Regions from separate parts of the Pseudomonas sp. GW822-FHT02G04 genome, predicted to be linked through region 1. Evidence: riboswitches for the same ligand, from Rfam matches in the RefSeq annotation. Region 1 holds a riboswitch; the other holds the start of a gene.
The links. A riboswitch is a leader RNA that binds a small molecule or an ion and turns the genes downstream of it on or off. The one in region 1 is predicted to bind cobalamin.

Region 1 (14,611 bases):
GTCCAGCTCCGGCAGTGCGATGTGCATCGCCAAGTCACGGGGACCGAGGCCTTGCTCGCTGGCACGCCAACCGGGCTCATTGTCCTGGGCGCAGATCGCCTGAATCACCGGGATGTTGCGACGAAACGGCCGCAGGTGCGGCGCTTCAGGGCTGGACTGGGCGAAACCGGTGGTGTTCAGAATCACCCCCGCCTCGACTTCATCCAGCAAATCCTCGACCACCGCCAGGCAGCCGGGCTCTTTCAGACTGGCCAGCGCAATCGGTAACGGGTTGAGCCCCGCCACCTGCAAACGCTGGCAGAAAATATCGATGAAACCGGTGTTCGCCGCCTGCAAGTGCGAGCGGTAAAACAACACCGCCGCCACCGGTTGATCAGCCTGCCAGTCGGCTTGCCAATCCTGAAGGTGCGCGGGGCTTTTTTGCGGGTGGTAGATCGCAGTGCGCGGCAGGGTTTGCGGCTCGGACCATGGATAGTCGCGACCCAGCCAGCGACTGGCGAGGCAGCGAAACAGGTCGAGCGCATTGGCCATGCCGCCCTGACGCAGGAAGTGCCAGAGCCGGTCGCGGTCTTCGGGGGGCACGGTGCTCAGGTCGCTGAGTTCCGGGTCCGGACGATCGTCGCCCGGCACCAGAATCAGCTGCACGCCGCGCTGGGACAATTCCACCAGACGCTCGATGCCGTAACGCCAATAGGCGATGCCGCCGTGCAGTGAGATCAGAATCACCTTGGCGTGGCGCAACACCTCATCAACGTAGAGATCCACCGAGGCGTGATTCTGCACCTGCATCGGGTTAGCCAGACGCAGGCTCGGGTAATCGTCGGGCAGCTGCTGCGCCGCCTCGGCGAGCAACGCCAGACTGGAATCGCCGCTGCACAGGATCACCAGCTCGGCGGGGGTTTGTCCAAGGTCGGCAATGTTGTCATCCGACACGAAACCGCCGGGCTGGGTCCTGAGCAGGTGCATGGGTTAAACGCTGAGCGCAGCGCGCAATTGCGCTTCAAGTTGAACGGCGTCCAGCGCCTGACCGATCAACACCAGACGGGTGGTGCGTGTCTCCTCGGCGCCCCACTGACGGTCGAAGTGCTTGTCGAAACGCGTGCCCACGCCCTGAATCAACAGGCGCATCGGCTTGTTCGGCACCGCTGCGAAACCTTTGACCCGCAGGATGCCGTGCTGCACCACCAGTTGTGTCAGCGCGTCCATCAACAGGCTTTCGTCGGCTTGTGGCAGTTCGATGGAGATGGAGTCAAACGCGTCATGGTCGTGATCATGATCGTCTTCACCTTCATGGTGATGATCGTGATGGCTGTGGCGGCTGTCGATGTGTTCTTCGGAACCGGCACCGAGGCCGATCAACACGTCCAGTGGCAGGCGACCGCTGCTGGCTTCGATGACTTTCACCGCCGGCGGCAGCTCTTCGGCGACTTCCAGGCGCACGCGGGCCAGGTCTGCGGCGCTGATCAGGTCGGCCTTGTTGAGAATCACCAGGTCGGCGCTGGCCAGTTGGTCGGCGAACAGTTCGTGCAGCGGCGATTCGTGGTCCAGGTTCGGGTCGAGCTTGCGCTGGGCGTCCACTTGATCCGGGAACGCCGCGAAGGTGCCAGCCGCGACGGCCGGGCTGTCGACCACGGTGATCACCGCGTCAACGGTGCAGGCGCTGCGGATTTCCGGCCACTGGAAGGCTTGAACCAAAGGCTTTGGCAGGGCCAGGCCCGAGGTTTCGATGAGGATGTGGTCGAGATCGCCGCGGCGAGCAACCAACTCGCGCATCACCGGGAAGAACTCTTCCTGCACGGTGCAGCACAGGCAGCCGTTGGCCAATTCATAGACGCGACCGCTGGCCTCTTCTTCAGTGCAGCCGATCGAGCATTGCTTGAGGATCTCGCCGTCGATGCCCAGCTCGCCGAACTCGTTGACGATCACCGCGATGCGACGACCCTGGGCGTTGTCGAGCATGTGCCGCAGCAAGGTGGTTTTGCCCGAGCCGAGGAAGCCGGTAACGATGGTGACGGGGAGTTTGGCCAGTGTTTTCATCGGATGCCCTTTGGCAAGGTGGCGGGCATACGGGACGACAACCGGCAACGCGGGCGCGCGTGCCTGAAGAGTTCGCCACCGGATCACCCCGCCCGGTTGAAAGTGAGAATCTGTGTCGAGGCAGGTCTCCTGGCTGACGGTGCGCCGGGCGGGTCAGCCTGGCATTCGCTGCGCCTTCCCGCGAACCCGTTGCACAGGGTTTGCAGTGGCGTGGCAGCGAACATCACCGTTCACAGTTGCGGGGGCAGCCGCGGCATCGACCGCGTTCCCTTCTTAGCTTCGGCAGACGCCGAAGAACCTCGAAAGCGCAAGGCTACGCATCGTGTGGGGGCGGGTCAATGTCTTGTCGGCGAATGCGATCACCTGTGGCGAGGGGGCTTGCCTGTGGCGAGGGGGCAAGCTCCCTCGCCACAGGTATTGGGTGTCAGGTGAGAACCCTTGCCAATTGACTCCCCGCCCTCGCCCATGCTCTCCTACACGCCTTGTTACGGGTGCCCTTCACAGGGTGAAACGGGAAACCGGTGAATCATGTGCTTTACTCTAAAGCCATGTCAGTCCGGTGCTGCCCCCGCAACGGTAAGCGAGTGAAGCGTCAGATCCACTGTGCCGGTCATACGGCATGGGAAGGTGATGCTTGCAGGTTTCGGCGTTAGCCCAGCCCCTCGCGAGCCCGGAGACCGGCCCGCAACACAAAGTGACTTTTACGTTCACTGAATAACAAACCCGCGGTGGGCGGGCGCTGTTCGAAATCTCTGCGAGCCCTTGGCGTGCGGAGGTTTTTTCGCGCTCTATTCACCCGCTGACAGACCAGAGGGAAGCGCCATGTCGATCATCAGCAGCACCGGCCACGCAACGGCCAGCACCACCACAACCCTGACTCAACGCCTGACCGCCGCCGTGTGTGCGTCGATCCTTGGCGCGTGCCTTGTGTATTTCGCTGGTTTCTCGCACATCGAAGCGGTGCACAACGCCGCGCACGATACCCGTCACAGCTCCGCCTTTCCGTGCCATTGAGACCTGCTGAGATGATCAAGCGTATTGCGCAAACCGCAGGTTTCACCGGGCTGCTGGCCGCCCTGCTATTGACCCTGCTGCAAAGCTTTTGGGTCGCCCCGCTGATTTTGCAGGCCGAGACCTATGAAAAATCCGAGCCGGCCGCTGTTGAAATCCACGAGCACGCCGCGGGCGTAGTCGCTCACACCCACGATGCCGAAGCCTGGGAACCGGAAGACGGCTGGCAGCGCGTGCTGTCCACTACCGGCGGCAACCTGGTGGTAGCCGTCGGTTTCGCCTTGATGCTCGCCGGTCTCTACACCCTGCGCGCACCGACCAAAACCTCTCAGGGCCTGCTCTGGGGCCTGGCCGGTTATGCGACGTTCGTGCTGGCACCGACCCTCGGCCTGCCACCTGAGTTGCCGGGCACTGCCGCGGCTGATCTGGCGCAACGGCAAATCTGGTGGATCGGCACTGCCGCGTCCACGGCCGTCGGCATCGCGCTGATCGTGTTCAGCCGTCACTGGCTGATGAAAGTCCTTGGCGTGGCGATCCTGGCCGTGCCGCATGTGATCGGCGCACCGCAACCGGAAGTCCATTCGATGCTGGCGCCGGAAGCCCTGGAAGCGCAATTCAAAATCGCTTCGCAGCTGACCAACGTGGCGTTCTGGCTGGCCCTGGGCCTGATCAGCGCCTGGTTGTTCCGCCGCAAAAGCGATGGCCATTACAGCGCATGACTGACGTCAGCGCAGCGCCGACCCTGGTGGTCGGCCTGGGCTGCCAGCGCGGCTGCCCCGTCAGCACGCTGCGGGCGCTGCTCGATCAGGCGCTACAGGCCCATCAAATCGGGCTCAGTGAGATCAAGGCCTTGGCCAGCATCGACCTGAAGCGCGAAGAACCTGGGCTGATCGAACTGGCCGAACAGCTGGCGTTGCCGTTGATGTACTTCAGCAGCGAACAATTGGCGGCCTATCAAGCGCAACTGAGCCACCACTCGGACATCGCGTTTGAACGCACCGGTTGCTACGGCGTGGCGGAAAGCGCCGCACTGGCCCTGGCCGAACAACTGGCCCAGGCACCGGCAAAGTTGCTGATTCCACGACAAAAATACGCCCAGGCCACCCTGGCATTGGCCAGCGCCGCGTAAAATCCCCGATAATCCCCGCCCTCGATCATGAGCATTCTTCATCTGAAGCATGCCCAAGCCCTATTTCTGACAGGAAACGACGATGACCGTCTACTTCATTGGCGCCGGCCCCGGCGACCCGGAACTGATCACCGTCAAAGGCCAGCGGCTGATTCGTAGCTGCCCGGTCATCATCTATGCCGGCTCCCTGGTCCCCGCCGCCGTGCTGGAAGGCCACCGGGCCGAACAGGTGGTCAACAGCGCCGAACTGCACCTGGAACAGATCGTCGAGCTGATCAAGACCGCCCACGCCAACGGCCAGGACGTGGCCCGGGTGCACTCCGGCGACCCGAGCCTGTACGGCGCGATCGGCGAGCAGATTCGCTACTTGCGTGAACTCGACATCCCTTTCGAAATCGTTCCCGGCGTTACTGCCACCGCCGCCTGCGCGGCCCTTTTGGGTGCCGAACTGACCCTGCCGGACGTGTCACAGAGCGTGATTCTGACCCGTTACACCGACAAGACCGCGATGCCGGCTGGCGAAGAGCTGGGCAGCCTGGCGCAGCACGGAGCGACCATGGCGATCCACCTGGGGGTCAATCATCTGGAGAAGATCCTTGCCGAACTGCTGCCGCATTACGGCGCCGACTGCCCGATCGCGGTAATTCACCGGGCGACCTGGCCGGATCAGGATTGGGTGGTGGGGACGCTTGCGGACATTGCGCAGAAGGTCCAGGCCAAGGGTTTTCGCCGGACGGCGCTGATTCTGGTGGGTCGGGTGCTGGGCAGCGATCACTTCAGTGAGTCGTCGCTGTATCGCGCGGGGCATGCGCACCTCTACAGACCCTGAGATGATCATTCCCACGCTCCGCGTGGGAATGCAGCCCGAGACGCTCCGCGTCCCAAGAGCAGACGCAGAGCGTCCGTTGAGGCATTCCCACGCAGAGCGTGGGAACGATCAAAAAAAACGGCACTCACGGGTGCCGTTTTTTCGTTTCTGCAGCGAACACCTTACTTAGTAGTAGGCGTTTTCTTTCTGCGTGTGGTCGGTCACGTCACGTACACCCTTGAGCTCGGGAATGCGCTCGAGCAAGGTGCGCTCGATGCCTTCCTTCAGGGTGACGTCTGCCTGGCCGCAGCCCTGGCAACCGCCGCCGAACTTCAACACGGCGATGCCGTCTTCGACCACATCGATCAGGCTGACCTGACCGCCGTGGCTGGCCAGCCCCGGGTTGATCTCGGTTTGCAGGTAGTAGTTGATGCGCTCGTTGACCGGGCTATCGGCGTTGACCATCGGGACCTTGGCATTTGGCGCCTTGATGGTCAGTTGGCCGCCCATGCGGTCGGTGGCGTAGTCGACTACCGCATCGTCCAGAAACGCTTCGCTGAACGAGTCGATATAAGCGGTGAAGCTTTTGAGCCCCAACGCCGTGTCTTCAGGTTTTTCTTCGCCCGGCTTGCAGTAGGCAATGCAGGTTTCGGCGTACTGGGTGCCAGGCTGGGTAATAAAGACGCGGATGCCGATACCCGGGGTGTTCTGCTTGGACAGCAGATCAGCCAGGTAATCATGGGCGGCGTCGGTAATGGTAATAGCGGTCATGGAAACTCCTCGCAGGCTTGGACGCAGTTTACGCCAATCGACGCGCCGCACAAAGTCCTAGTATTTTTGTCGGGAAAGCAGCCATCAGAGATTCTCGTAGCGATTCATGTCCAGCACGCCCTCTTCCACCGGATCGGTGTCGTGGATGTATCGGCTCAGATCATGGAAATACCGCCAGAACTGCGGATGACTGCGGCGAATGCCCCAGCGCTCGACGATTTTCTCGAAACTGGCAGCGTCTTTGGCGTTTTCCATCTCGTCGACGAACGCGGGCACTTGCCCGGCCGGGATGTTGAACATGAAGTTCGGGTAGCTGCTCAGAACACCCGGATAGATCGTCAACGTGTCGAGCCCCGGCTGATAACGCAGCGACTCCCCGAGCAGGAACGCCACGTTGCTGTGGGCGCGGTTGCGCAACAGGCTGTAGACCTCGCGCTTGCCGCTTGGGGTCTCGATGCGCAACATCGTGGCTTCCGGCAACTGATCGATGACTTTCAAACCGGCGGCCGGGCGCGACGTCAGGCGGCTCAGGGCCTGTTCGGCGTTCTGCAATGCCAGATCGATGTTCGGCCGCGAGCAGTAAGCGCCGTCGCAGCGGTTGATCGGATCGGGCCTGGCATTGAGTTCGCCGTAACGGGACAGCAACTGCAAGGCGAAATCGCGTTTCGGGTCGTTTTCGTCCAGCGTCAGCGCCGTCGGCTTGTCGTTGTCGATGTCCTCGTAATCCAGCCACATCTTGAACTTGCCGCTGTTCTGGTACCAATCGTCGAGATAGCTGTCCCGTGAGCTGGCCGGCATCAGGCGCAGGAAGTTCTGCTCGGCGCCGTTGCGGATCAGGTCGAAGTACAGCCGGGTCTGGGCCTGATGGGACACGTTACCGAACACATCGAAGTTGACCGCCAACTGGTAATAGGTGCGTTCCAGCAATGGGTAATCGAACAGCCACATCGTCTGCGGCACGTCGCCGATCAGGCCCTTGGTCACCGAGGCGCTGTCGAAATGCCGAAAGATACTCAGCAGTGCGTTGTCATTGCCGGCCCACAGGGTCGACCAGCTCGGCGCCGGCAAGTCGGCATAGCTGTCCCGGCGCAGGGCCTCATATTCGTTACGTTTGTTGCGGTAGTCGTGCCACAGGCTCAGGACGCTGCCGACGTCATCGTTCTGCCCCGGCATCGCCAGCAACGGCGTAGCCTGGCCGCGATATTTCGGGTCGGTGATGTAAAGGTCATGCTCCGGAGCCTGGAACAGTGCCCAGAAGTTGTCGCGAATCACGTCGGTGGCGATCTGGCCCCGGCAGACCGGGCCGCGAATAAAGGTGCGCACGAAGTATTCGGCGTTATCGAGCATGAACTGATAGCGCGCCTGGGCCGGGATCGCCTCGAACGTGGCAAACGGATTGGCCCGCCGCTCCGGCCCGTAGCCCGGTAAGGCGTGGACCTGCCAGTTGCCGTTGTAAAACAGGCTCTTGATCCGCGCCATCTTCGCCGCGCTCAGCGGGTAGGTGATGTGGGTCTTGTGCACGATCACGCCTTGCACCGGCCACAGACGGTAATAGACCTGGGTGCCCGGGTCGTCATTCGGACGGCGGGTGTTGATCAGGTCGATGGGCTGCCCCGTCGGCGTGCGCGAACGTACCCACTGAAAGAAATGCCCCGGCTCGCCGTCCTTGAAATAGATATGGGCCAAGAACCAGTGCTCGAACAACCAGCGCCCGACCAGACTCTCCCGGGCACCCGGCGAATTCAACAGGTTTTCCCACTGCACCACTTGCAAGGCCTCCTTGGCGCTGGGCACCAGGCCCTGCTGGTCGATCGGCGCGCCGGAGGCCAGCCAGCGCTGCAGTGTCTGGTATTGCTGATCGGTCAGGCCGGTGACTGCCAGCGGCATGCCCTCTTGCGGATGGGAGCTGGCGTAGCCGTCGAACTCTGCCGGCATGGCGCACAGGTTTTCCCGGTTCAGGCCCAGGACGATGTCTTCCGGTAGCTTGGCATTGGGTTGCAACGGGGTTTTGTGCCCCAGCTCAAGCATCCGCGCCATCAGTGCCGCCTGACTGCCTTGGGCGTCGAGCACCGAGTAGAAGCCCTTTTGCTGCCATGCACGTTTGCCGAAGGCGTCGTAAAACAACCGGGTCGGCGCGGCGGCCTTGCTGCGTTCGCCATCATAGACCGGCGCCTTCGTCGCGCCTCGGGCCGCCCCTTCGCCGCTGCCCAGGTTGAGCTGACAAGCGGAGTCGTAGCAGGCATGGCAGGCCACGCACTTTTCGGTGAAGATCGGTTGAATGTCGCGAACGTAGGAAATGTCCGGACCTTGCGCAGCGGCGCCCCCGCTTAAAAACAGCATCAATAGGCTGGTGACGACGCGATACGACATATCCCTGGTCCTGATCATGAGAAAACGCCGCGATTCTACCGGTCTGGCCTGCGCACCAACATGAGCGATATTCATGCAAAACCGGCACATGCTCCAAAAGCACGCAGGTTTGTTATTATCCCGGCCCTTCGTCATGGCCTTACCGAGTAGTCCAAATGTCCGATCGCAGCGTTCGCCTTCAAGCTCTCAAGCACGCCCTCAAAGAGCGCATCCTGATTCTCGACGGCGGCATGGGGACAATGATCCAGAGCTACAAGCTCGAGGAACAGGATTACCGTGGCAAACGCTTCGCCGACTGGCCGAGCGATGTCAAAGGCAACAACGACTTGTTGGTACTGACCCGCCCGGACGTGATTGGTGGCATCGAGAAAGCCTACCTGGATGCCGGCGCCGACATTCTGGAAACCAACACCTTCAACGCCACCCGGATTTCCATGGCCGATTACGGCATGGAAGAACTGGCCTACGAACTGAACGTAGAAGGGGCACGCCTGGCCCGCAAGATTGCCGATGCGAAAACCCTCGAGAACCCGGACAAGCCGCGTTTCGTCGCCGGCGTGCTCGGCCCGACCAGCCGTACCTGCTCGCTGTCGCCTGACGTGAACAACCCCGGCTACCGCAACGTGACCTTCGATGAACTGGTGGAAAACTACACCGAGGCCACCAAAGGCCTGATCGAAGGCGGCGCCGACCTGATCCTGATCGAAACCATTTTCGACACCCTCAACGCCAAAGCGGCGATCTTCGCCGTGCAAGGGGTTTACGAAGAGCTGGGCGTCGAGCTGCCGATCATGATTTCCGGCACCATCACCGACGCCTCCGGCCGCACCCTATCCGGCCAGACCACCGAAGCGTTCTGGAACTCCGTGGCCCACGCCAAGCCGATTTCCGTCGGCCTGAACTGCGCCCTCGGCGCCCGCGAATTGCGCCCGTACCTGGAAGAGCTGTCGAACAAGGCCGGCACCCACGTGTCGGCGCACCCGAACGCCGGCCTGCCGAACGAATTCGGCGAGTACGACGAACTGCCAGCGGAAACCGCCAAGGTCATCGAAGAGTTCGCCCAAAGCGGCTTCCTCAACATCGTCGGCGGCTGCTGCGGCACCACACCGGGCCACATCGAAGCCATCGCCAAAGCGGTAGCCGGTTACGCCCCGCGTGAAATTCCGGATATTCCCAAGGCCTGCCGCCTGTCGGGTCTGGAACCCTTCACCATCGATCGCAGTTCGCTGTTCGTCAACGTCGGCGAGCGGACCAACATCACCGGTTCCGCCAAGTTCGCCCGACTGATCCGTGAAGACAACTACACCGAAGCCCTGGAAGTCGCCCTGCAGCAGGTCGAAGCCGGCGCCCAGGTGATCGACATCAACATGGACGAAGGGATGCTCGATTCGAAGAAGGCCATGGTGACCTTCCTCAATCTGATTGCCGGTGAACCGGACATCTCCCGCGTACCGATCATGATCGACTCCTCCAAGTGGGAAGTGATCGAAGCCGGCCTCAAGTGCATCCAGGGCAAGGGCATCGTCAACTCCATCAGCATGAAGGAAGGTGTCGAGCAGTTCATTCACCACGCCAAACTGTGCAAGCGCTACGGCGCCGCGGTGGTGGTGATGGCCTTCGATGAAGCCGGCCAGGCCGACACCGAAGCGCGCAAGAAAGAAATCTGCAAACGCTCCTACGACATTCTGGTCAACGAAGTCGACTTCCCGCCGGAAGACATCATCTTCGACCCGAACATCTTCGCCGTGGCCACCGGTATCGAAGAACACAACAACTATGCTGTGGACTTCATCAATGCCTGTGCCTACATCCGCGACGAACTGCCGTACGCCCTAAGCTCCGGCGGTGTGTCCAACGTGTCGTTCTCGTTCCGTGGCAACAACCCGGTGCGCGAGGCTATCCACTCGGTGTTCCTGCTGTATGCGATCCGCAACGGCCTGACCATGGGCATCGTCAACGCCGGCCAACTGGAGATCTACGACCAGATCCCGGTGGAGCTGCGCGATGCCGTTGAAGACGTGATCCTCAACCGCACCCCGGAAGGCACCGACGCCCTCCTCGCCATCGCCGACAAGTACAAGGGTGACGGCAGCGTCAAGGAAGCCGAGACCGAAGAGTGGCGCAACTGGGACGTCAACAAGCGTCTGGAGCATGCCTTGGTCAAGGGCATCACCACGCACATTGTTGAAGATACTGAAGAATCGCGGTTGTCGTTCGCGCGCCCGATCGAAGTCATCGAAGGCCCGCTGATGTCCGGCATGAACATCGTCGGCGACCTGTTCGGCGCCGGCAAAATGTTCCTGCCGCAGGTGGTGAAATCTGCCCGCGTAATGAAGCAGGCCGTGGCCCACTTGATCCCGTTCATCGAACTGGAGAAAGGCGACAAACCGGAAGCCAAGGGCAAGATCCTGATGGCGACGGTAAAAGGCGACGTGCACGACATCGGCAAGAACATCGTCGGCGTGGTGTTGGGCTGTAACGGCTACGACATCGTCGACCTCGGCGTGATGGTCCCGGCAGAAAAAATCCTGCAAGTGGCCAAGGAGCAGAAGTGCGACATCATCGGCCTGTCCGGCCTGATCACGCCTTCGCTGGATGAAATGGTTCACGTGGCCCGCGAGATGCAGCGTCAGGACTTCTATCTTCCGCTGATGATCGGTGGCGCGACCACCTCCAAGGCGCACACGGCGGTGAAGATCGAGCCCAAGTACAGCAACGACGCAGTGATCTACGTCACCGACGCCTCCCGCGCCGTGGGCGTGGCGACGCAGTTGTTGTCCAAGGAACTGAAAGCCGGTTTCGTCGAGAAGACCCGCCTGGAATACATCGACGTTCGCGAGCGCACCGCCAACCGCAGCGCCCGCACCGAGCGCCTGAGCTACCCGGCGGCCATCGCCAAGAAACCGCAGTTCGACTGGGCCAACTATGAGCCGGTCAAACCGACGTTCACCGGTGCCAAGGTGCTGGACAACATCGACCTGAAGGTTTTGGCCGAATACATCGACTGGACACCGTTTTTCATCTCCTGGGACCTGGCCGGCAAGTTCCCGCGCATCCTGCAGGATGAAGTGGTCGGTGAAGCCGCCACCGCGTTGTACGCCGATGCCCAGGAAATGCTTGCCAAGCTGATCGACGAGAAGCTGATCAGCGCCCGTGCCGTGTTCGGTTTCTGGCCGGCCAACCAGGTGCGCGACGACGACATCGAAGTCTACGGCGATGACGGCAAGCCATTGGCCAAGCTGCATCACTTGCGTCAGCAAATCATCAAGACCGACAGTAAGCCGAACTTCTCCCTGGCCGACTTCGTCGCGCCGAAGGACAGCGGCGTGACCGACTACGTGGGTGGTTTCATCACCACCGCCGGGATCGGCGCCGAAGAAGTGGCCAAGGCTTATCAGGAAGCGGGCGACGACTACAACTCGATCATGGTCAAGGCGTTGGCCGACCGTCTGGCCGAGGCGTGCGCCGAGTGGCTGCACCAGCAAGTGCGTAAAGACTACTGGGGCTACGCCAAGGACGAGACGCTGGACAACGAGGCGCTGATCAAAGAGCAATACACCGGCATCCGCCCTGCTCCGGGCTACCCGGCGTGCCCGGATCACACCGAGAAAGCCACACTGTTCAAGCTGCTGGACCCGGAAGCTGAAGAACTCAAGGCCGGCCGCAGCGGCGTGTTCCTCACCGAGCACTACGCCATGTTCCCGGCGGCAGCGGTCAGCGGCTGGTACTTCGCTCACCCGCAGGCGCAGTATTTCGCCGTGGGCAAGATCGACAAGGATCAGGTGCAGAGCTACACCTCGCGCAAAGGCCAGGAGTTGAGCGTGACCGAGCGTTGGCTGGCGCCTAACCTGGGTTACGACAACTAACCGCCTTCCCCTTTGTGGCGAGGGAGCTTGCTCCCGTTGGACTGCGTAGCAGTCCCATTTTTGGGGCCGCTTCGCGACCCAACGGGAGCAAGCCCCCTCGCCACAAAGGCTCGCTCCCACAGAGTTCGTGCCTGTTGTCTATGCTTGCCTCATACACATTCGTGACGAGGGATATATGGACGATCCAGTCGACAACAATAACAACAAACCGCCGACCTTCTGGCAGATGCTGCACAGCGTCATGGCGGCGGCATTCGGGGTGCAGAGCGGGAAAAACCGGGCCCGGGATTTCACCCACGGCAAACCCAGTCATTTTGTGATTCTGGGGATTCTGTTCACGGTGGTGTTCGCCCTGACGCTGTTCGGCATCGTCAAACTGGTGCTGCACCTAGCCGGGATCTGAGCCGGCTCAGTGCATCAGGGTTTGCAGGCTGAATGGGTAGCGATACGACGTCGGTCGTCCCTTGGCCGAGAGCTTTTGAAAATCCACGCCGTAATCCTGAGTGGCACTCATGCCCAGCAGTCGCCGGGCTTGCGCGTGATCGATCAACTGCAACACTGGAATCTGCCGGTCGCGCCCACCGTACTGGCTGACGTCCACGCCCTGATCGTAATCATGCAACTGCACCATGGCCCAACCGCCAATACTGAAGTGCCCGCCCAACAGCGCGCTCAATCGGCCATCCAGCAGCGCCTGCAAGGCGGCCGGGGAATTGTTGACGGCGCTGAACAGCACGTCCTTGCCGGGCTGGCCACCCGTTTCGGTGTACGCCTGCATGGCGCCGAAGGCCATTTCATCGTTGGCCGACCAGACCAGCGAGGTTTGCGGGTAACGCTTGAACAGTAACCTGGCTTGTTCGTAGGCGCGCTGACGGTTCCAGCCGCCATAGACCACTTGGCGCAAACGCACTTCAGGGTGTTCGGCCAAGGCCCGCATCATGCCCTTCTCCCGCAGTTGCGCGGCCGGCGTGATTTTCAGACCGGAAAAGGCCACCAGGTCAATGACCTGGCCGGGCTCGACCGGGCGATGCAGGCGAATCAGCTCCTTGAGCATCAGGTAGCCGCCCTCCTCATCGTTGGTCACCAGGCTGCCCAGCAAGTCGGGATACTTGCCCGGCTGGGCACTGAGCAGGCGCATCTGGTCCGCGGTCAGGCCGTTGTTGACCAAAAACAGCTTCACGCCGCTGCCCTGAGCCAGGCGCATGATTTCGGGCGCGACGTACAGTTCGTTGACGAACACCAGATAGTCCGGCCGATCCGACCCTTGCAGGGCTTCGCGGGCTTGCTTGAGCGTGGTTTCAGCGTTTCGTTCGGAATAGAGGATGTGCAAGTCCATGCCCAGGTTCCTGGCCGCGGCCTGCATGAACTGCGAGTAACTGACCCAGAACGCCTCTTGGCTGGTCCCGGGATTGAGGAACAATACGGACGCCGCCTGGGCACACGGCCCCAGGACCGCACCAAGCGCCAGCACTACACCGCAAAAGAACTTCAACATTGATCGTCCGAGCCCCCGAAAATCCGCCGCGCATTATAGCCAGCGAAGTCCCTTGAAACGGCGCTTATTCCGGCTTTTTGTCCAACAATCGTCGGTACCGGGCCCGGACGGGGTCGTTTATTGATGGCTGACCCAGAATACCGCTGTACCCACGACCAGGATGATCAGGAACAAAATCGCCCAGGCATCGACCGTGCTATCGCTTTTCCTTGCTTTGGTTGGATTGCTCATTGCATCGCCTCTTGTCGGTTTTATCGGTGATTGCATGAAGACTCGAGCACAGTTAAGACGATGATTGCCCGCACCACAAATGAGGGTTTTACCACCACGAATTCCATTAGTCGTTTTGGTTCTTTGCATATACTCAAACATCACTTTTGCGCATAACTGCAAACTGGTATCTTGCGTCGGCTCCGTTGGGAGTGCGCGGCCGTGCGCGCAGAATTGCCGAGGCAGAATCGGATGAAAGCTTGCGAAAACGCAGCTATATCCGACCGGCCCAAGCCTGAGAACAGGACTTATATGTACGTATACGACGAGTACGATCAGCGGATCATCGAGGACCGCGTCAAGCAGTTCCGTGATCAGACCCGACGCTATCTGGCAGGCGAGCTGAGCGAAGAAGAATTCCGCCCCCTGCGCCTGCAAAATGGCCTTTATATCCAGCGCTTTGCCCCGATGCTGCGGGTGGCGGTGCCTTATGGCCAACTCACTTCGCGCCAGACGCGAATGATGGCCAAGGTTGCCCGGGACTATGACAAGGGCTACGCCCACATCAGTACCCGGCAGAACGTGCAGTTCAACTGGCCAGCCGTGGAAGACATCCCGGACATCCTGGCTGAGCTGGCGACCGTGCAGATGCACGCAATCCAGACCAGCGGCAACTGCCTGCGCAACGTCACCACCGATCAGTTCGCCGGTGTCGCCGCCGACGAGTTGATCGATCCGCGGCCATGGTGCGAAATCGTCCGTCAGTGGACCACGTTCCACCCGGAATTCGCCTACCTGCCGCGTAAATTCAAAATCGCCATCAACGGTTCGACGTCCGACCGTGCGGCCATCGAAGTCCATGACATCGGTCTCGAGCCGGTGCACAACGCCGCGGGCGAACTGGGCTTCCGTGT
Region 2 (14,611 bases), on a different contig from region 1:
CGAGTCCAGCGGGCCTGTCGAAATTGATGAGGCAATTGCCTCACGCGCTATTTCGACACTACCCGGCTGTAGCCGGTCTGCGAAGGCGCGCGATTTTATCAGGCTTGAGGGGCAGCGGCCATCCTCGTGCCGACGGGCAGGGGCATATCGCGTTAAAAAAACTGATATTGCCCGTGTTGGCGGCGTCCCACATGGCTGTATAAGGTACGACGTTAACCGTCTATCGTTATGACAGTGCGAAAACTTACCGCGATCGTGTGAATGTTTTGCTTGGGCGTGTGGTCACAGCCCTGGCTCAATCGTCTTCATGCGGTCTGTTCCAGCCGCTCTTGTCGTCAGGAATCTTCCATGCGTTTTCTTAAATTCTTGTTCGTAGGCTGTTTATCCGTGGTCAGCCTGGCCAGTCATGCCGAAACCGTCAAAGGCCTCTATCAAGTGCGCCAACCGGTCACCGGCCAGACACCGGAGGAGCGCGATCAGGCGACTCAGCAGGCGCTGGAAACGCTGGTGTTGCGCTTGACCGGCGATCCCAAGGCGGCGCAAAGCCCAGGGCTTGCGGCCGTGCGCAAAGACCCTCAGCAGATCATCAGTCAGTTCGGCTACGACGCCGGGCCGCCGCAAGTGCTGAAAGTCGATTTCGATCCGGCCACCACCGAGCAGGCCTTGCGTCGTGCCGGGTTGGCCGTGTGGGGGGCCAATCGGCCGTCGATCCTCGGCTGGTGGTTGAACGATTCCACCGAAGGTTCGAGCCTGGTCGGTGATGGTCAGGCCAGCGCTGCGCCTCTGCGTCGGGCGGCTCAACACCGCGGCCTGCCGCTGCGTCTGCCGTTGGCAGACCTGAATGAACAGATCGTCGCCACGGCGCCGAATCTGGAAGGTGCCGACCCGGCGCCATTGCGCAGTGCCTCCGACCGTTACAATGCCGATGCCTTGCTGGCGGTGCATGCCCGTGAAGAAGGGGGTCAATGGCAAGCCAAGTGGCGACTGTGGTTGGGCGATCAGAAAGAGGCCGGTAGCGTGCAGGGCGCCGATACCGCCGCCGTGGCCGATGCGGTGATGCTGGCGGTCAGCGAGCGTCTGGCGTCGCGTTTCGTCGCCAAGCCGGGTGCATCGGGCGAGCAATTGTTGGAAGTGCAGGGCATGAATCTGGAACGTTATGCGACGCTCGGGCGTTTGCTGGAGCCTTTTGGCGCGCGTCTGCAAAGTGTCGATGGCGACCGCGTGCTTTATCGCGTCAATGGCAGCGCCGATCAGCTGCGAGCTCAGTTGTCCCTGGCGCAATTGCAGGAAATTCCGGCCGGTCAGGCGCCGGCAGCTGTTCAACCCGTGGCTGCGGGTTCGGCGCCGGCCGCAGCGCCAGCCCCGGCACCGGTGCCGCAGTTGCGTTTCCGTTGGTGAGTTTTTTCTTTATATAGAAGCAGGAGTGGTACATGGCCGATACGCGGCGTTGGTTCTGGCTCGGTGGGGTGGCCCTGCTTTGCGCGTTTGTTTACCTGTTGCATCCGATCCTGACGCCGTTCCTGGTGGCGCTGTTGCTGGCCTATCTGTTCGACCCGCTGGTGGACCGGCTGGAAAAGCTCGGCCTGTCCCGGACCTGGGGCGTGGTGGCGGTGTTCGCGTTGTTCACGATGATCCTCACCACGCTGCTGTTGGTGTTGGTGCCGATGCTCGCCAAGCAGCTGTTTCGCTTGTATGAACTGGCGCCGCAGATGCTCGACTGGTTGCAGCACACCGCGTTGCCGTGGGCGCAATCGAAGTTGGGTTTGTCGGAGGGCTTCTGGAAGTTCGACAAGCTCAAGGCGGCGATCAGCGAGCACATGGGCCAGACCACCGACATTGTCGGCGTGGTGCTCAGTCAGGCGACGGCTTCAGGCCTTGCGCTGATTGGCTGGCTGGCCAATCTGGTGTTGATCCCGGTGGTGAGTTTTTATCTGCTGCGCGACTGGGACCTGATGATGGCCAAGATCCGCAGCCTGCTGCCGCGTGATCGTGAAGAGCGGGTCCTGTCCCTGGCCGGGGAATGCCATGAAGTGCTTGGGGCGTTCGTGCGCGGGCAGTTGCTGGTGATGCTGGCGCTGGGTGTGATCTACGCCGCTGGCTTGATGATCGTCGGGCTGGAGCTGGGGCTATTGATCGGTCTGATTGCCGGTCTGGCGGCGATCGTGCCGTACATGGGGTTCGTCATCGGGATTGGCGCGGCGTTGATTGCCGGCCTGTTCCAGTTCGGTGGCGATCTGTATCCCATGATCGGTATCGTCGCGGTGTTCATGGTCGGCCAGGCGCTGGAAGGTATGGTTCTGACGCCGTTGTTGGTGGGTGACCGGATCGGCCTGCACCCGGTGGCGGTAATCTTTGCGATTCTGGCCGGCGGCGAGCTGTTCGGCTTTACCGGTGTGCTGCTGGCATTGCCGGTGGCGGCGGTGATCATGGTCCTGGTGCGCCATGTGCATGATTTGTATAAGGATTCGGATATCTACGGTGGTGTCGACGAGTCTGAGAAGTAAGGCTTCTTGATCGCTCGTCGCGGGCAGCCTGGTTTCACGCCGGGTTTGCCCGTATCCCTCGCGCGGCTGTCACATGCACCGCCAAAGAAACTGTCATAAAACCAGCATGTTAACGCAAACCTTTGATTTTGCTTGTGGTCTGTCGCATTGTGCCGTCAGCTTCACGGGTATAAACTTCGCAAACTTTACACAGAGGCCACTAACGGTTCCTTTGGAACTGTTCAGTCAGCATGAAACCGATTCAGCTGCCCCTAGGTGTGCGTCTGCGTGATGACGCCACCTTTATCAATTACTACCCAGGCGCCAATGCCGCTGCACTCGGCTATGTCGAGCGGCTGTGCGAAGCCGACGCCGGCTGGACGGAAAGCCTGATTTACCTCTGGGGCAAGCACGGGGTAGGGCGCACGCATTTGTTGCAGGCGGCTTGCCTGCGTTTCGAGCAGATGGGTGAACCGGCGGTGTATCTGCCGCTGGCCGAGTTGATGGACCGTGGCATCGAAATTCTCGACAACCTCGAACAATACGAACTGGTTTGCCTGGACGATTTGCAGGCGGTCGCCGGCAAGGCGGATTGGGAAGAGGCGCTGTTCCATCTGTTCAATCGTCTGCGTGACAGCGGTCGGCGTCTGCTGATCGCCGCCTCGACATCCCCGCGCGAACTACCGGTGAAGCTGGCGGACCTCAAGTCGCGGCTGACACTGGCACTCATCTTCCAGATGCGTCCGCTCTCTGACGAAGACAAATTGCGTGCCTTGCAGTTGCGCGCTTCCCGTCGAGGCCTGCACCTGACTGACGAAGTCGGGCATTTTATTTTGACTCGCGGTACCCGCAGCATGAGTGCACTTTTCGAGCTGCTTGAACGCCTCGATCAGGCCTCTCTTCAAGCCCAGCGCAAGCTGACAATACCGTTCCTGAAAGAGACACTGGGCTGGTAAAATCCAGGTTTTTCGCGGGTTCCGGCATATTCCAGGCGTCAACAAATCCGCTTTCCTGCAGGGGAGCAGGCTGCGCAAAGATTCAAAATGGGCTTAAGCGCTTAGATGGAAACGAGAAACCGATAAGTCACATAAAGATCGATTGAATTTGCAAATGAGATCGATAGCGGGCATAGTCTCGGCTTCTTTACAACTATCAGCCACGGTCGTGCCCATGCTAAATCGCTTCGCACCCCTCGTGCCTCTCGCACTCGTCACCCTGTTGTTCGGTTGCGCTGCTCACTCTCCAGTGTCCCAGCAAGAGCAACAACGGCAGGTTTCAAATTCAGTTACCGCGCAGTCTTCTTCCGTTCTTTTCCAGGAAGAGCTGGCTAACGATCTGGCCACCGATAAAGAAATGGCAGACTTCGCCGGCGGCAAGTCTTACCAGCTTCCGGTTCTGGCCGACAGCATCCTCGAACGTGGCATGTCCCTGATCGGTACCCGTTACCGTTTCGGCGGCACCTCCGAGGCTGGCTTCGACTGCAGCGGCTTCATCGGTTATCTGTTTCGTGAAGAGGCCGGCATGAACCTGCCGCGCTCCACTCGCGAAATGATCAACGTTGACGCTCCTCTGGTGGCTCGCAGCGCCCTCAAGCCGGGTGATCTGCTGTTCTTCGCCACCAATGGCCGTCGCGGTCGTGTCAGTCACGCCGGGATCTACCTGGGTGACAACCAGTTCATCCACTCCAGCAGCCGCAAAAGCGGTGGTGTCCGGGTCGATAGCCTGGGCGACAGCTACTGGAGCAAGACCTTTATCGAAGCCAAGCGTGCACTCGCAATGGCTCCGACAATAGTCACTGCACGCAAGTAAGCGGACAGTTTGTAGGGCGAAGTTAAAGTCTTACTTGAAGTTTACCGCGTAGCCGCTAGAATCCTGATCTATTATTGATGGCAAACCGCCTGCGTTCTGCGCAGGCGGTTTTCTTTTCTGTCTTTGTGGCAGAAAAAAGCCGCAGCCAGATCAGGATGTTCTGTTTATGACGATGTCGGCCCGCCTCGCACTCATGTTCTTCGCAGCGCTGCTCAGCGCCTGCGCCAGCCGCACACCGCCACCTGCGCCGGTGGTTCGCGCGCCGATTGTTTTCGGTTCTTCCCAAGCCTTTTCCCCAGCCGCAGAAGACGTGCTGTTTCGCGCGCTCGGTCTGGTGGGGACGCCTTATCGCTGGGGCGGCAACACGCCGGATTCCGGGTTCGATTGCAGCGGTCTGATCGGTTACGTCTATCGCGATGTCGCAGGCATTTCCCTGCCGCGCTCCACTCGCGAGATGATCGGCATGCAGGCTCCCAACGTCGGCAAGGAAGGCCTGCAAACCGGCGACCTGATCTTCTTCGCCACCAACGGCGGCTCCCAGGTCAGCCATGCCGGGATCTATGTCGGCGAAGGGCGCTTCGTCCATGCGCCGGCTACGGGCGGCACGGTCAAGCTGGACAGCTTGTCCAAAGCTTATTGGCAGAAAGCCTATCTGAGCGCCAAGCGCGTCTTGCAACCCGAGCACTTGGCGCATAATCCCTAGGGGGTTGTCCTGATCGTTCTGGCGGAGCTGTAGGAGCGAGCGGTGCGGCGATCCGACTTGCCCACGAAGGCGGTATGGCAGGTAAAACGCTTTCGCTTGGCGACCAGATCGTCAGCCGCGGGCTTCCTTGAACAACACGGCGATCCCCGGATGGTAATTGCCGGCTTCATTGCGCAACTTGCGGTAGGCGTAAGGGAAGTACCAGGCCACCGCGCAGGTGTGTTCCTTTTGCAGATCGTCGAGCATGTCCTGGAGTTCTTCCGGGGTGGCGCTGTGCTGGGCTTTTTGTGGGGCGACAAACAGGCAGCCGAGTTTCAGGTCGCTGGCGTAGCTGATGCGTTTCGCGTCGCTGGTGATGTCCGCCAGTGCCTGGGTCAGGTTCAGGTTGTTGACCCGCGGCCAGCGTTGGGTGGCCTGCAGGTATGCGCGTTCTTCGCTGGTGGCGATAAACAGATCGGCGCGGGCGTTACGTTCACCTTCTTCGGTCTGTTTGCGCGTTGGTGTTTGCTGCAGCGTGACCATTTCCGCCATCCAGGCCGCGGCAGAGAGCAGGCCGAGGTTGGCGTTTTCGTCGTACCAGTAAGGTGTATCGTTATCGCCGCGCACGGCGTTGTAGCGGTCGATACAGTCAAACCAGCGTTCCAGCACCGGGCGCAGGAATTCCAGCTTCGGATTGCTGATGATCATGCCTTGCATGTGGCTCACCCTTGTTATTGTGTTATGAGGTTGTGGCTCTTTGATATCACTGCTGGCAGTGTGGCACAAGATTGGCGTCAGATAATTGATCGACGGCAGTTATTCGCCGGAAGGCGTCCTGTCTTTAATTGACGCTCCACCCCCAACCCTCTAACCTTCGCGGCTTGTTTCAGGTGCTCTGTGGCCTTGGTCGACAGAGTGAAACAGGGAAGCCGGTGAGTGGATTTCTTCCAGCGAAGAATGATCACGATCCCGGCGCTGCCCCCGCAACGGTAAATGAGTGAAGACTGCGTCTTGAGCCACTGTGTCGAATTCGGCATGGGAAGGCGCGCAGTCAGGCTAATCGCCGCTCATGAGCCCGGAGACCGGCCTGATCCATTCAGCGGCATCACGGTGGGCGATGCCAGGCTTCTTGCCGTCTATTCTTGTGCCTGCCCGCCGTTATCCAGCCTCAACGGAGAGCTCCCCCATGACTGATACCCCCGATCGTGACGAACGCCATCTGGCGCGCATGCTGCGCAAAAAAGCCGTGATTGACGAACGCATCGCCAATTCGCCGAATGAATGCGGTCTGCTGCTGGTGCTGAGCGGCAACGGCAAAGGCAAGAGCAGCTCGGCGTTTGGCATGCTCGCGCGCTCCATGGGCCACGGCATGCAGTGCGGCGTGGTGCAGTTCATCAAGGGGCGCAGCAGCACCGGCGAGGAGCTGTTCTTCCGGCGCTTTCCGGAGCAAGTGCGTTTTCATGTGATGGGCGAGGGCTTCACCTGGGAAACCCAGGACCGCCAGCGTGACATTGCGGCCGCCGAAGCTGCCTGGGCGGTGTCCCGCGAACTGTTGAGCGATCCGTCGATTGGCCTGGTGGTACTCGATGAGTTGAACATCGCCCTCAAGCACGGTTACCTCGATCTCGATCAGGTGCTCAGCGACTTGCAGGCCCGTCCGCCGATGCAGCATGTGGTGGTCACTGGCCGTGGCGCCAAACCGGAGATGATCGAACTGGCTGACACCGTCACCGAAATGGGCATGATCAAGCACGCCTTCCAGGCCGGGATCAAAGCGCAAAAAGGCGTCGAGTTGTGATTCAACCACATCATTGCCCGGCGGTACTGATTGCCGCGCCGGCTTCCGGTCAGGGCAAGACCACCGTCACCGCCGCGCTCGCCCGTTTGCATCGCAATCAGGGGCGCAAGGTGCGCGTGTTCAAATGCGGCCCGGACTTTCTCGATCCGATGATTCTCGAGCGCGCCAGTGGTGCGCCGGTTTATCAACTGGACATGTGGATGGTCGGCGAGCAGGAAAGTCGTCGGCTGTTGTGGGAAGCCGCTGGCGAAGCCGATCTGATCCTCATCGAAGGCGTGATGGGACTGTTCGACGGTACGCCGTCCAGCGCTGACCTTGCGCGGCATTTCGGTGTGCCTGTGCTCGGCGTGATCGACGGCACCGCGATGGCGCAGACCTTTGGCGCGCTGGCCTTGGGGCTTGCGCGCTATCAGCCGGATTTGCCGTTTGCCGGTGTGTTGGCCAACCGGGTTGGCACACTACGTCATGCGCAATTGCTCGAAGGCAGCCTGACAGAAGGCTTGCGCTGGTACGGCGCGTTGTCCCGGGAAACCGGCATCGAATTGCCGAGTCGGCATCTCGGCCTGGTTCAGGCCAGCGAACTGAATGACCTCGATCTGCGCCTCGATGCAGCGGCCGCCTCACTGGCCAGCAGCTGCGATGTGGCGTTGCCGCCGGCCGTGGAGTTCGCCGCGCCTGAAATGATCGCCGCCGAACCGTTGCTGGCCGGTGTGCGGATTGCCGTGGCCCGGGACGAAGCCTTCGCGTTTACCTACGGCGCGAGCCTGGATCTGCTACGGGCGATGGGCGCCGAGTTGTCTTTCTTCTCGCCGATCCGCGACCGCGAGTTGCCGGAGGCAGACAGCCTTTATCTGCCGGGCGGTTACCCTGAATTGCACCATGTGGCGTTGTCACAAAACACGCCGATGCTGACCGCCATTCGCGATCACCACGCAGGGGGCAAACCGTTGCTGGCCGAGTGTGGCGGCATGCTGTACCTGTTGGATTCGTTGACCGATGTCGAGGGCGCTCGCGCTGAACTGGTTGGCTTGCTGAACGGTGATGCGGTGATGCAGAAGCGTCTGGCGGCGTTGGCCTTGCAGGCGGTGGAATTGCCCGAAGGTTTGCTGCGTGGGCACACCTATCACCACTCGCTGACCAGCACCGAGCTTGAGCCGATTGCGCGTGGCCTGAGCCCCAATGGCGGGCGAGGGGCGGAGGCGGTTTATCGTGAGGGGCGGATGACGGCCTCTTATGTGCACTTTTATTTTCCGTCCAATCCGGCGGCGATTGCTGCGTTGTTGGCGCCCGATCGTGAAGCCGCCATCGCGAGCAGGCCATGACAGAAAACGCCTTTTCCGAAGCCGAGCGCGATGCGGTCTACCGAGCCATCGGCGAACGCCGTGACATGCGCCACTTCAGTGGCGGCACGGTCGAGCCCGAGTTACTGAGGCGCCTGCTCGAAGCCGCGCACCAGGCACCGAGCGTCGGCCTGATGCAGCCCTGGCGATTCATCCGCATCAGCGACCGGGCGCTGCGCGGCAAGATCCAGCAACTGGTGGAAGAAGAACGCATCCGCACCGCCGAAGCCCTCGGCGAGCGCTCTGACGAATTCATGAAGCTCAAGGTCGAAGGTATTCAGGACTGCGCCGAAGTGTTGGTCGCCGCGCTGATGGACGATCGCGAACGGCATATCTTCGGCCGTCGTACGTTGCCGGAAATGGACATGGCCTCGCTGTCCTGCGCCATCCAGAACCTTTGGCTGGCGTCCCGCGCCGAAGGCCTGGGCATGGGCTGGGTGTCGCTGTTCGAACCGCAAGCCTTGGCGAACCTGTTGGGTTTACCGGTCGGGGCCAAGCCTTTGGCCGTTCTTTGCCTGGGGCCGGTCAAGGAATTCTATCCAGCGCCGATGCTGGTACTCGAAGGCTGGGCGCAAGCGCGTCCGCTCAACGAGTTGCTGTATGAAAATTATTGGGGAGTGAGTCAATGAGTGTGGCGTTGTTGAGTGTCGCTGCGGTCGCGCTGGATGCGCTGCTGGGTGAACCCAAACGCTGGCATCCGCTGGTGGCGTTCGGTCGTTTTGCCGATCGCATCGAACAACGTTTCAACTCCGCTGGCCGCGGCTGGCGCAGTCATGGTGTGACGGCCTGGGTGATGGCGGTTGTGCCGCTGACCTTGCTGATCACCGCGCTGTCCTGGGCACCTTACGTTGGCTGGATCGTCGAGATTCTCGCGCTCTATTGCGCCCTTGGTATGCGTAGCCTCGGCGAGCATGTCGAGCCGGTGGCCAAGGCCCTGCGCAGCGATGATTTGGTTGAGGCGCGCACACGCGTCGGTTATCTGGTCAGCCGCCAGACCAGCGAGCTGGACAAAACCGAAGTCGCCCGCGCCGCCACCGAATCGGTGCTGGAGAACGGCAGCGATGCGGTGTTCGCCGCGCTGTTCTGGTTTGCCGTGGCGGGTGCGCCCGGCGTGGTGCTCTATCGTCTGAGCAACACCCTGGATGCGATGTGGGGTTATCGCAACGAACGCTTCGAGCGTTTCGGCTGGGCCGCGGCGAAAATCGACGATGTTCTGAACTACATTCCCGCACGCTTGGTGGCGTTGACCTATGCACTGTTGGGCAAAACCCGACTGGCGCTGAAATGCTGGCGCACCCAGGGGCCGACCTGGGACAGCCCGAATGCCGGGCCGGTGATGGCGGCCGGTGCCGGTGCGCTGGGGGTCGAGTTGGGCGGGGCGGCGATTTATCACGGCGAGCTGCATCAACGTCCGCAGTTGGGCGAAGGCGTGCCGGCGGATGCCGATTCCATCGACCGAGGCTGGCAATTGGTCCAGCGCGGGGTATGGTTATGGCTGCTGATTCTCTGCGTGGGGGCTGAGTTCTATGCTTGAGCACGGTGGCCGGTTGCGCAAGGCGGCACTTGAATACGGCATCGCCGAAGCCGATTGGCTCGACTTGTCCAGTGGTCTTGCGCCCTGGCCATTCCCGGTCCCGGACATCCCGCTACGGGCCTGGGCACGCCTGCCGGAAACCGATGACGGTCTGGAGCAGGCCGCCTGCGACTATTACGGTGCGGCTCAGGTGTTGCCAGTGGCCGGTTCGCAAATGGCGATTCAGTTGCTGCCGCGTTTGCGCCGGGCCGGCAAGGTCGGCGTGCTGTCGCCGTGTTACGCCGAACACGCCGAAGCCTGGCGTCGCAACGGTTACGTCGTGCGTGAAGTCCTGGAGTCGGAAGTCGATTTCTTTCTCGACAACCTCGACGTGCTGGTGGTGGTCAATCCGAACAATCCCACAGGCCTGAGCCTGACCCCGGCTCGCCTGCTGGATTGGCATGCGCGGTTGGCCCAGCGCGGTGGTTGGCTGGTGGTGGACGAGGCGTTTATGGACAACACGCCGCATTTGAGTCTGGCGCCGTTCGCCAACCAGATCGGCTTGATCGTGCTGCGTTCCTTCGGCAAGTTTTTCGGCCTGGCTGGTGTGCGGTTGGGGTTTGTGCTGGCCGAGCGCAAGTTGCTCAAACTGCTGGCCGAGCAAGTCGGGCCCTGGGCGGTCAGTGGGCCGACCCGCGTATTGGGCCAGGCTTGCCTGACGGATACGGACGGGCACACCCGACAGCGCATTCGCACTGACGAGGCCGGCGAGCGTCTGGCGCTGCTGCTTGAGCAGTATGGTTTCAAGCCTCAGGGCGGTTGCGCGTTGTTCCAGTGGCTGATCACCGATCGCGCCGAAGCGCTGCATGAATTCATGGCCCGGCGCGGCATTCTGCTGCGGTTGTTCACCCACAACAGCAGCCTGCGCTTTGGTTTGCCGGCGGATGAAACGGACTGGTCGCGCCTCGAACAAGCCCTGCAAACCTATGCCAAGGAAAACCCATGACAACGTTGATGGTGCAAGGCACCACATCTGACGCCGGTAAAAGCACACTGGTGACGGCGTTGTGTCGTTGGGTCACGCGCCAAGGCGTGAGCGTCGTGCCGTTCAAACCGCAGAACATGGCCCTCAACAGTGCGGTGACCGCCGACGGTGGCGAGATCGGTCGCGCTCAGGCGGTGCAGGCGCAAGCCGCCAACCTCGAACCGCACACCGACATGAACCCGGTGCTGCTCAAACCCAACAGCGACACCGGCGCCCAGGTGATCATCCATGGTCGCGCCGTTACCACCATGAATGCTGTGGCGTATCACGACTACAAAGCCATCGCCATGCAGGCGGTGCTGGCCTCCCATGAACGGCTGAGCGCGGCGTATCCGCTGGTGATGGTCGAAGGGGCGGGCTCGCCGGCCGAGATCAACCTGCGCGCCGGCGACATCGCCAACATGGGGTTTGCCGAGGCGGTGGACTGCCCGGTGGTGCTGATTGCCGACATCAATCGCGGCGGGGTTTTCGCGCATTTGGTCGGTACGCTGGAGCTGCTGTCGCCGAGCGAACAGGCGCGGGTCAAAGGCTTCATCATCAACCGTTTTCGTGGCGACATCGCTTTGCTGCAACCGGGGCTGGACTGGCTGGAAGCGCGCACCGGCAAACCGGTGATCGGCGTGTTGCCTTATGTGATGGACCTGCACCTGGAGGCCGAGGACGGCCTCGATCAGCGTCAGACCGACAAGGCCGAGCAAGTGCTCAAAGTGGTGGTGCCGGTACTGCCGCGCATCAGCAACCACACCGATTTCGATCCGCTGCGCCTGCATCCGCAAGTGGACCTGCAATTCATCGGCCTCGGTCAGGCGATTCCGCCGGCCGATCTGATAATTCTCCCCGGCTCGAAAAGCGTGCGCAGCGACCTCGCGTACCTGCGCAGCAACGGCTGGGACACGGCGATCGCGCGGCACTTGCGCTACGGCGGCAAAGTGCTGGGAATCTGCGGTGGTCTGCAAATGCTCGGCGAGCAGGTGCGTGACCCGCTGGGCCTCGAAGGCGCGCCGGGTTCCAGTGCCGGTTTGGGTTTGCTGGCGTTCGAAACGCAGCTCGAAGAAGAGAAGCAGTTGCGTAATGTACGTGGGCGTCTGGCGCTGGAAGATGCGCAGGTCAGCGGCTATGAAATTCATGCCGGCGTGACCACCGGGCCGGGGCTGGAAAACGCCGCCGTGCAGCTGGACGATGGTCGCTGCGATGGCGCGCAAAGTGCCGATGGGCAGATTTTCGGTACGTACCTGCATGGCCTGTTCGAGTCACCGGCGGCGTGCAGTGCGCTGTTGCGCTGGGCTGGTTTGCAGGAGGTGCAAGAGGTGGATTACCACGGGTTGCGCGAGCGCGATATCGAGCGGTTGGCGGATCTGGTGGAGAAGCATCTGGATACCTCGCTGTTGCGTGAGCTCTGTGGTTTTTGAGGTGATTTTGAGGATGCCTTCGCGGGCAAGCCTCGCTCCTACAGGGGAAACGCATATTCCGTGTAGGAGCGAGGCTTGCCCGCGAAGAGGCCCGTCGTTACATCGAAGATTTTAAGGAATGAACCATGCTGCAACTGATCCTCGGTGGCGCCCGCTCCGGCAAAAGTCGTCTGGCTGAAAAGCTGGCGACAGACACTCAGCTTCACGTCACCTACATCGCCACCAGCCAACCCCTGGACGGTGAAATGAACGAGCGGGTGGCCCATCACCGTGCCCGCCGTCCGGCTGAGTGGGCGTTGATCGAAGAACCGCTGGAGCTGGCCCGCGTACTGCGCGAAAGCGCCGGTGTCGACCGTTGCCTGCTGGTGGATTGCCTGACGCTGTGGCTGACCAATCTGCTGATGCTCGATAGCGCCGAGCGCCTGTCGGCCGAACGCGAAGCCTTGCTGGACTGCCTGGCGTCGTTGCCGGGTGAAATCATTTTTGTCAGCAACGAGACCGGAATGGGTGTCGTGCCGCTGGGCGAATTGACTCGCCGCTATGTCGATGAAGCCGGTTGGCTGCATCAAGCCTTGGCCGAGCGCTGCCAACGTGTCGTCCTGACCGTCGCCGGCCTGCCCCTGACTTTGAAAGGAACTGCGTTATGACTCACTCCTGGTGGCTGAACCCGTGCAAGCCAATCGATGCGCAAGTGGTCGAACAGGCGCAGGCGCGTCAACAGCAACTGACCAAGCCTGCCGGCTCCCTTGGCCAACTCGAAGCGGTGGCGGTGCAACTGGCCGGGTTGCAGGGGCAGGTCAAACCAACGCTCGATCAGCTGTGGATCGCGATTTTTGCCGGTGACCATGGCGTGGTCGCCGAAGGGGTGTCGGCATTTCCGCAGGAAGTCACCGGGCAGATGCTGCACAACTTCGTCAGCGGCGGTGCGGCGATCAGCGTATTGGCGCGGCAGTTGGGGGCGTCCCTTGAAGTGGTCGACCTCGGCACCGTTACACCGTCGTTGAATCTGCCGGGTGTGCGTCACCTGAACATCGGCCCGGGCACGGCAAATTTCGTCCAGGGCCCGGCGATGACTCAGGCCCAAGGCGAACTCGCTTTGCAGGCTGGTCGCGACAGTGTGCAGCGCGCCATTGCAGCAGGTGCGCAGTTGTTCATCGGTGGCGAAATGGGCATCGGCAACACCACGGCAGCCAGCGCATTGGCCTGTGCCTTGCTCGATTGTCCGGTGGTGCACCTGGCCGGGCCGGGTACCGGCCTGAACGCGGCGGGTGTCAGCCATAAAGCCCAGGTCATCGAACGCGCCTTGGCGTTGCATGGCGCCCAGCGTGGCGATGTGCTGCAAACCTTGTTCAACCTCGGCGGTTTCGAAATCGCTGCGCTGGTCGGCGCGTACCTGGCCTGTGCTCAGGATGGCGTCGCGGTGTTGGTCGACGGGTTTATTTGCAGCGTCGCCGCGTTGGTTGCGGTGCGTCTGAATCCGGCCTGTCGTGAGTGGTTGCTGTTCGGTCATCGTGGTGCCGAGCCGGGTCATCGCCATGTCCTGGAAACCCTGAACGCCGAACCGTTGCTGGATCTCGGCCTGCGGTTGGGCGAGGGCAGTGGTGCGGCGTTGGCCGTGCCATTGCTGCGCCTGGCCTGCGACCTGCACGGGCAGATGGCGACGTTCGCCGAAGCCGCGGTGGCGGATCGCCCGGCATGACCTTGCGCCTGGACCTGTTGCGTCATGGCGAAACCGAGCTCGGTGGCGGCCTGCGCGGCAGTCTCGACGACGCGCTGACCGGCAAGGGCTGGGAGCAGATGCGCGCTGCGGTGGTCGAGCAGGGCCCTTGGGATCGCTTGGTCAGCTCGCCGTTGCAGCGCTGTGCACGCTTTGCTGAAGAGCTTGGGGCACAACTGGGGTTGCCGGTGCAACTGGAGAAGGATCTGCAAGAGCTGCACTTCGGCGCTTGGGAAGGGCAGAGCGCTGCGGCGCTGATGGAAACCAGCGCCGAGGCGCTGGGCTTGTTCTGGGCCGATCCTTATTCGTTCACACCGCCTGACGGTGAACCGGTTGCCGACTTTTCGACACGGGTGTTGGCGGCCATCGAGCGGCTGCACGCGGCCTATGCGGGTGAGCGAATCCTGCTGATCAGCCATGGCGGCGTGATGCGATTGTTGCTGGCGCAAGCGCGCGGATTGCCGCGTGAACAGTTGCTCAACGTTGAGGTCGGCCATGGCGCGTTGTTCTCATTGACGGTTGAATCCGGCGCCTTACTAAGGGAAGCGATCTGATCATGTTGCCGTTCTGGATCGCCCTGCAATTTCTGAGCAGCCTGCCGATTCGCCTGCCGGGCATGCCGGCGCCCGAGGAATTGGGCCGGTCGCTGCTGTTTTATCCGCTGGTCGGCTTGCTGTTCGGCGCCATTCTGTGGGCGCTGAACGGGCTGTTGCAGGGCGCGCCGTTGTTGCTGCACGCGGCGTTGCTGCTGACCGTGTGGGTGTTGCTCAGCGGCGCGTTGCACCTGGATGGCCTGGCCGATAGCGCCGATGCGT

Region 2: it holds a riboswitch for cobalamin, as region 1 does, so the genes downstream of both, cobO (cob(I)yrinic acid a,c-diamide adenosyltransferase) here and cobW (cobalamin biosynthesis protein CobW) in region 1, are expected to answer to the same signal.

What each region holds. Positions count from the first base shown of each region.
Region 1 covers NZ_JBXANU010000001.1:247,211-261,821, reverse strand. Annotated here, with positions in the region: gene cobN (cobaltochelatase subunit CobN) at 1-966, opposite strand, end outside; gene cobW (cobalamin biosynthesis protein CobW) at 970-2,037, opposite strand; cobalamin riboswitch at 2,140-2,354, opposite strand; cobalamin riboswitch at 2,510-2,737, shown strand; gene AC1RO5_RS01230 (CbtB domain-containing protein) at 2,860-3,051, shown strand; gene AC1RO5_RS01225 (CbtA family protein) at 3,063-3,767, shown strand; gene AC1RO5_RS01220 (cobalamin biosynthesis protein) at 3,764-4,177, shown strand; gene cobM (precorrin-4 C(11)-methyltransferase) at 4,260-5,006, shown strand; gene nfuA (Fe-S biogenesis protein NfuA) at 5,172-5,756, opposite strand; gene AC1RO5_RS01205 (fatty acid cis/trans isomerase) at 5,841-8,126, opposite strand; gene metH (methionine synthase) at 8,282-11,992, shown strand; gene AC1RO5_RS01195 (DUF2970 domain-containing protein) at 12,168-12,395, shown strand; gene AC1RO5_RS01190 (ABC transporter substrate-binding protein) at 12,402-13,487, opposite strand; gene AC1RO5_RS01185 (nitrite/sulfite reductase) at 14,010-14,611, shown strand, end outside.
Region 2 covers NZ_JBXANU010000022.1:91,907-106,517, forward strand. Annotated here, with positions in the region: gene AC1RO5_RS23545 (DUF2066 domain-containing protein) at 349-1,398, shown strand; gene AC1RO5_RS23550 (AI-2E family transporter) at 1,431-2,504, shown strand; gene hda (DnaA regulatory inactivator Hda) at 2,735-3,439, shown strand; gene AC1RO5_RS23560 (C40 family peptidase) at 3,654-4,292, shown strand; gene AC1RO5_RS23565 (C40 family peptidase) at 4,459-4,995, shown strand; gene AC1RO5_RS23570 (hypothetical protein) at 5,107-5,691, opposite strand; cobalamin riboswitch at 5,846-6,079, shown strand; gene cobO (cob(I)yrinic acid a,c-diamide adenosyltransferase) at 6,161-6,772, shown strand; gene AC1RO5_RS23580 (cobyrinic acid a,c-diamide synthase CobB) at 6,769-8,094, shown strand; gene bluB (5,6-dimethylbenzimidazole synthase) at 8,091-8,741, shown strand; gene cbiB (adenosylcobinamide-phosphate synthase CbiB) at 8,738-9,646, shown strand; gene cobD (threonine-phosphate decarboxylase CobD) at 9,639-10,631, shown strand; gene AC1RO5_RS23600 (cobyric acid synthase) at 10,628-12,079, shown strand; gene cobU (bifunctional adenosylcobinamide kinase/adenosylcobinamide-phosphate guanylyltransferase) at 12,205-12,726, shown strand; gene cobT (nicotinate-nucleotide--dimethylbenzimidazole phosphoribosyltransferase) at 12,723-13,778, shown strand; gene cobC (alpha-ribazole phosphatase family protein) at 13,775-14,350, shown strand; gene AC1RO5_RS23620 (adenosylcobinamide-GDP ribazoletransferase) at 14,353-14,611, shown strand, end outside.